Regions from separate parts of the Paenibacillus sp. 2TAB23 genome, predicted to be linked through region 3. Evidence: riboswitches for the same ligand, from Rfam matches in the RefSeq annotation. Region 3 holds a riboswitch; each other region holds the start of a gene.
What was found. Region 3 has a riboswitch for thiamine pyrophosphate ahead of thiD (bifunctional hydroxymethylpyrimidine kinase/phosphomethylpyrimidine kinase). Riboswitches for the same ligand answer to the same signal wherever they lie in the genome.
Positions count from the first base shown of each region.

Region 1: it holds a riboswitch for thiamine pyrophosphate, as region 3 does, so the genes downstream of both, thiC (phosphomethylpyrimidine synthase ThiC) here and thiD (bifunctional hydroxymethylpyrimidine kinase/phosphomethylpyrimidine kinase) in region 3, are expected to answer to the same signal.
Region 2: it holds a riboswitch for thiamine pyrophosphate, as region 3 does, so the genes downstream of both, AB4Z29_RS03310 (ABC transporter substrate-binding protein) here and thiD (bifunctional hydroxymethylpyrimidine kinase/phosphomethylpyrimidine kinase) in region 3, are expected to answer to the same signal.

Region 1 is NZ_JBFRGD010000014.1:51,311-53,574, forward strand. It holds gene AB4Z29_RS19800 (glycosyltransferase family 4 protein) at 1-661, shown strand, start outside; TPP riboswitch at 734-838, shown strand; gene thiC (phosphomethylpyrimidine synthase ThiC) at 1,264-2,264, shown strand, end outside.
Region 2 is NZ_JBFRGD010000002.1:136,922-139,185, reverse strand. It holds gene AB4Z29_RS03315 (thiamine-binding protein) at 1-48, opposite strand, end outside; gene AB4Z29_RS03310 (ABC transporter substrate-binding protein) at 118-1,164, opposite strand; TPP riboswitch at 1,454-1,566, opposite strand; gene AB4Z29_RS03305 (methyltransferase domain-containing protein) at 1,636-2,264, opposite strand, start outside.
Region 3 is NZ_JBFRGD010000003.1:388,892-391,155, reverse strand. It holds gene AB4Z29_RS07080 (hypothetical protein) at 121-432, shown strand; gene thiD (bifunctional hydroxymethylpyrimidine kinase/phosphomethylpyrimidine kinase) at 473-1,297, opposite strand; TPP riboswitch at 1,424-1,526, opposite strand; gene AB4Z29_RS07070 (DUF1273 domain-containing protein) at 1,614-2,171, shown strand.

The DNA.
Region 1 (2,264 bases), on a different contig from region 3:
TCCGGGCGTAGAGACGAACCGTTTCCAGTCACAGTATTCTGCGGAAGGCTCGGCAAGACGCGAGAGCTTGCGTGAGAAGCGGGGACTAAGCGGCAAAAAGGTCGTGCTCTTTATGGGCCGGCTGATTCCGCTTAAAGGTGTTCATCACTTACTGAATATCGTGCCTCAGCTCGCCAAAAGCCATCCAGAGCTGGTTGTTGTTATTGTCGGCAGCCCCTTCTACGGATCCCATCGCAAAACAGCTTATGCACGCAAACTTGAGCAGTTGGGCCGCAGAAGCGCTGGCCACGTAAGGTTCGTTCCTTATGTTCCTTACAGCGAGGTTGCGGGCTGGATGCTGTCCGCTGATGTAGTTGTCGTTCCTTCAGGAGCACGGGAGGCATTCGGCTTAGTCAACGTGGAGGCGATGTCCTGCGGCGTTCCCGTTGTTGCGACTCGCGCTGGCGGCATGAAAGAAATTATTCGTAACGGAGATACCGGATATCTTGTTAATCCGCATCATGTCGAGCGTGAGCTGAGAGAGAGGCTCCATGAGCTGCTGCGCGACAAGCAGCTGCGGCAGAAAATGGGCAGACGCAGCAGGGAACGCGTGGAGCAGACCTTTACTTGGCGCCATACGGCGGATCGCTGGGTGAAGCTGCTTAAGGAAAGTGGCCTATAGCTTCCATATTTAAAGCTTCTTGGAAAATAGAGGGTTGACACCGCTCTCGCCGAAACGGTATAGTCAAACAAGGAAATCCACTAGGGGCGCCGTCATGGCTGAGATAAAGCGAATCGCTTTGGTCCCTTTGAACCTGATCTGGGTTATGCCAGCGTAGGAAAGTGGAATTGTGCGTTTATGAAACAACGCGTGAAAGCTCTGCTTGGCAATGGGCCGATTGGACGGCTTGTTTTTGAAATATAGAGAATGTATATCCTTAGGCTATACATTCTCTATATTTCTCGGAATGAAACGCGCCGCCAAAGTTCGGCGATAGCCGTTTCACCTTGCTCAGTCTAGTAGAGTCGTGTCTGCTCCTAGAAATTTCGGACGGACCGCACACGTTTAACGACACACTTCGACCGCTCCTTTGCTGGAGCGGTTTTTTTGTGCGGATAGCAGTTAAAGCTTCTGATAAGGGGAGCGAAGCAGACGCACATGAATCGCTTCAGCGTAGGATGCATGTGCATCGATTTGCAGCGGCGGTATTTTTAAGCTTTCTTATATGCTCGTATATGCCACCAGGGGAACCTGAAATGATTTCACTTGGGAGGTTATTATTCATGGCTATTGTAATGAGACCGCTGCCAGGCAGCCGCAAAGTTTATGTTACGGGCTCGAAGGCAAGTATTCGTGTTCCGATGAGGGAAATCGCACTTTCACCCAGCACGGCAAGAAACGGTGAGGAGCTGCCGAATGAGCCGGTTAGGATCTATGATGCAAGCGGCCCTTATACGGATGAAAGCTACGAGGCTGATGTAAGGCAGGGACTGCCGGCATTGCGCAATGAATGGATTTGCTCACGCGGAGACGTTGAGTCTTATGAAGGCAGGAACATAAAGCCGGAGGACAACGGATTTATTTCGGAGAAGCGCGTGATGGAGCGTGGGGCAGAAAGGTTTCCCGGACTGTCGAGAAGACCTCTGCGGGCAAAAGCCGGGGGAAACGTCACGCAGCTTCATTACGCACGCAAAGGCATCGTCACTTCTGAAATGGAGTATATCGCTATTCGCGAAGGAATGGATCCCGAAGTGATACGCAGTGAAGTAGCAGCGGGGAGAGCGATTATTCCATCCAACCTAAATCATCCTGAGAGTGAACCGATGATTATCGGCCGGCATTTTCACGTAAAGATCAATGCCAATATCGGGAATTCGGCTGTAGCCTCCTCTATTGAGGAGGAAGTGGAGAAAATGACATGGGCAACGCGGTGGGGCGCGGATACGATTATGGACTTGTCCACAGGCCAAAATATTCATACCACAAGGGAGTGGATCATTCGGAACTCTCCGGTACCGGTGGGCACAGTACCAATCTATCAAGCACTGGAGAAAGTGAATGGGAAAGCCGAGGAGCTAAGCTGGGAAGTATTCCGAGACACGCTGATTGAGCAAGCGGAGCAGGGTGTTGATTATTTTACGATCCATGCTGGCGTATTGCTCCGTTACATTCCGCTTACAGCTAAACGCGTGACGGGAATCGTGTCCAGAGGCGGATCGATTATGGCTGCTTGGTGCCTTGCTCACCATAAGGAAAATTTCTTGTATACGCATTTTGAAGATAT
Region 2 (2,264 bases), on a different contig from region 3:
GCCTGGCGTCGTCGGTAATATTTGAATGCTTACAAGTGCGTTTGCCATCTAGCTTCCCTCTTTCTCCTTATGATCGGCTGCGTTCATGTACGCCGCCTTTCCTTCAAGCTGCCGCCTCTATTCCGGTAAAAATTCGTTCGTGAAAGCTTTCTCCGCCTCAAGCTCCTTCTCCAGCAGCTTGTGCTCAAACATCCAGCTTGCGTAGTTTTCCCATACGCTAAGCTTCTGCTCGCCCCAGCGCGGCGCATCATCCTGATATTTAGGGCTTAGCCATTTCTGGCTAGCCCGAACGAGCTCCGCGTTCAAGTCCGGCTCGGCTTTAATCAAAATCTCCGCAGCCTCATCCGGATTGCCGATTGCGAACTGGTACCCTTTCGCCGCCCCAGCCGTAAACGCTTTGACGATATCCGGCTTATCCTTGATCATAGCTTCGCTTGTTGAAAGCACCGGCGTATAATAATCCAGCTTGTCGCTATAATCCGTCAAATATAACATGTTGATTTTCTCGCCGCGAAGCTCTGCCTCTACGCCTGTCCATGCATAATAAATCCACGCAAAATCAATATCGCGCTTGACCGCCGTGAAAAAATCGCTGTCGCCGATGCTGATCATGTTGACCTTGCCCACATCAGCACCCTTCTCCTGCATAAGCGACTGAATGACAGCTTCCTCAACTGGAGCTCCCCAGCCACCGTAGGTTTTCCCTTCGAATTTCTCTGGCGAATCAATGCCCTTGGCTAGCGGCGATGCGAAGCCTGAAGTATTGTGCTGAATAACCGCTGCGAGCGATACGAGCGGCACGCCTGCGATCCGGGCCATCGTAATGGACTCTTGGTAGCTTACGCCGAATTGTACGCTGCCTGATGCGACCATTTGATCGGCTCCGCTTTGGCCTGGCTGGATAATTTCAACATCAAGCCCCAGTTCTTTGAAAAAGCCTTTATCTCTAGCGACATATAGTCCGGTATGATTCGTGTTCGGTGTCCAGTCAAGAACAACCTGTACCTTCTCGAGCGGCTTGTCCGCCGTCCCGCCTTGCTCATTTGGTTCCTCGCTTGCTGCCGGCGCGTTTCCGTTCGATCCGCAGCCCGCCAGCGCCAATACGATAACGAGCATGGCGCCTGCCATTCTCCACGACATTCTCCCTGCCTTTTTCAACATCATGATGTCTTTGTTCCCCTCTCATTGCTCCTATTTGTCTATCATGACGAACCAGCCTCGTATCCGGTGCCCAACCTGCGCCATTAATACGGCAACAAGCGTAAACGGCTGTCGCCGTCCTCTGTGGCAAAGCAGTCGTTTCGCGGAGATATACAAGCACATTTATATGTGAAAACATATAAATTCTTATATATCAAAAAAAAGCGTCCTCCCAATCCGGAGGACGCCATATAATCGGCTGTGCAGCTGCTTGCAGACGGTCAATGCTCGATCTTCTCGATCCAGCAAGCCTGGCAAACAGAGCTTCTGTCCCTACGCTGGCATTATCCAGATCAGGTTTAACGGGTCGGAATTGTACTGATAATTCCCTCTCAGCCGGCATAACCAGCTCCCCGGAACATATTTGGTTACGTCAATACTTTCAATTGTATAGCAAAACCTATCGTTACCGCTAGTTTTTTTTGAAAAGCCTAATCATCCGCCCTGCTGGCGTTTGTTCTTTCTGCATACCACTACGATATACATCGGCTCCGCGCTCTTCAGCTCATGCAGCGGAATCAGCTCATGCGGGTTCCACTCCCGTTTGTAGGTAGCTGCCCGCTCAGGTGCCATACCGTGCGCTTCGCGCAGCCAACGCATCGTCGGAAACAAAGAATCATCATAAATGTTTTGGCCGTATACAGCCTCGATAGCATAATACTGTACAAGCTCCCCAATCAGCTCGGACGTTCGGTACTCGAAGCGGTGATGCTGGTTGAAGGGCAGCTCTTCAAAATAAATCGGCGTATTCGTAACCGTGCGGTTCGGCGTCGATACGATAAACAAGCCGCCTTCTTTGAGCACGCGCGCCGATTCCTTTATCCAGTCCGCTCCTATCGCAACATGCTCGATTGTCTCGAAGGAAACAACCGCCTCGAAGGAATCATCCGCGTAAGGCAGCGCCAGCACATCCGCATCGGCGAACGATACGCCGCTGCCGCCGTAGTCACGTTCCGCAAGCGCAAGCGAGGCGCGGTCCACGTCGACGCCAACGACCTCCGCCGCTCCGGCTTGCTTCAGCATCGCGCTGCCATATCCCGCTCCGCAAGCGGCATCCAGTACGC
Region 3 (2,264 bases):
ACTTAGAGACGATAAGCTGCTTAGAAAGATAGCCCGCCTAAAGTCTAGTATGCAGTCATGCCTGAAGTCCATTCCATTTATTTTCTATTCCCCTATACTTAGTTCTAGGAATGAAAAAGAATGGGTGAGGAAATGAGTGGACAATCCGTTATACGGAACGCGATATGCATGTCAGTACTGATTTTTACTATTGCAGCTGCCTTATCAAGCTATGGCGTGGTGCCTGAGCGCGTTCATGCGTCAGAAGAGGCTGAGCGGGCAACGAATAAGCAGCTGGAAGGCACAATGGAATCTGTAATCGTTCAGCTTAATGATCCTAGCATCGCAATTGGCAGCGCAGCAGACGACTGCAAGCAGCCTGCTGCTTCTGCGAATCGATTAGAGGCTGGTCATGAACCGCTTAGCAGGCCAAGCAGCTTTGTATTTGATTAAGCCAACGGGTGTCTCATCGAGACACCCGTTTTTCATGCAGCTATTTCGTCATATAATCTGTTTCATCTTGTTTGCGCCGAAAAGCAAAGTGGTTCGTCGGGCCGTGTCCGCCGCCGAACCCAAGTTGATCCTCAATGGCTGCTTGAATGAACGCTTTGGCGGTTCGGATTGCCTCTGGTACCGATCTGCCTTGCGCTAGCTCAGCCGTTATTGCCGCGGAGAAGGTGCAGCCCGTGCCATGCGTATGGCGGGTGTCAATACGTTTGCTTTCCAGATACATATAACGTTCGCCGTCATATAGAAGATCGACAATCCGCTCATCCGGGGCCGCATGTCCGCCCTTGATGACGACGCAACGGGAGCCCATTTGGTGAATAATTCGAGCAGCCTCTTCGCGGTCGTTAAGCGTTCGAATCGGCATTTTGGCGAGCAGCTCCGCTTCAGGAATATTTGGCGTCGTCACGAGCGCAAGCGGAACTAGCTGTTTGATAAGTGTTCGCACGGCATCTTGCCGGAGCAGAGCGGACCCGCCTTTAGCTATCATCACGGGATCGATAATGAGATTATGCCAGTCATATTGCTTGATCTTGGCGGCAACGATCTCAATGATCTCACTGCTGAACAGCATGCCTGTTTTGAGGGCGGCAGGCGTTAAATCCTCGCCAATGGAATCGAGCTGCTTCTCAATGGCTGCGGCTTCTAGTGGGAATACGCCTTGCACGCCAAGCGTATTCTGGGCCGTAATGGCGGTAATGACAGACATCCCATAGGCGCCGAGCTCTTGAAAGGTTTTTAGATCGGCTTGAATGCCCGCACCGCCGCCGCTGTCTGAACCGGCGATCGTCAATGCTTTGTACCGCGTCATGAACTCATCTCCCATGTATCTCAATTAGCCAAAGCATTCCCGGCTTCATAAAACAATAAAGACCCGCCGATTCCCAAAAGGAAATGAGCGGGTCTAACGTTCAACATGGCTTCTCGCACATGCATGAATGCGTCTGCTCCACTTCCCTCCGCTGGAATAATCCAGATCAGGTTCCGAGGGTCCGAAGCAGATGCTCCATCTCAGCCATAAGGCTCCCCTAGTGAAAGATTCAGGTCGATATTCGGTTTGTTTTTTTTCTACTATAGCATACACTTGAGAGATGTAAACCATAATTATCCGAAAAGGCGTTGAATCGATGAAAAATTTACTTGTTACAGGCTATCGCGCCCATGAGCTCAACATTTTCAACCAAAAGCACGAGGGCATCGTTTTTATCAAGAAAGCGTTGATGGGCAAGCTCGTGCCGCTTATAGAGGATGGTCTGGAATGGGTCATCACGCCGGGACAGTACGGCGTGGACTTGTGGGCATGCGAGGTCGTGATCACGTTAAAGGAGCTCTATCCGAATTTGCGCCTGTCTATTATTTCGGCCTATAGCAATCCAGAAGAAAAGTGGAAGGACGATAAAAAAGAGTTTTACCATGAGGTATTGAAAGGTGTTGATTACTACGCTTCCGTCAGCAACCAGTCCTATAATGGCATATGGCAGTTCACGGCAAGAGACGAGCTGCTCTTTCGCAAGACGGATGGCATTCTGCTTGTGTACGATGAGGATGCCGGCGAAGGAAGCCCGAAGTTTTTCAAACAGAGAGCGTTGAAAAAGCAGCAAGCAGAGGGCTATGGGTACATCAGCATAAGCTCGGAGGATATTCAGAGCATTGCAGATGACAACAACCTTTATTCGGATTATTAACCATACGTAAATATATGTTGACACTCTCGTTTTTCTGTTGGTATACTATGTGACATTACATATTCCCGATTAATTTGATCGGAATTACAACCA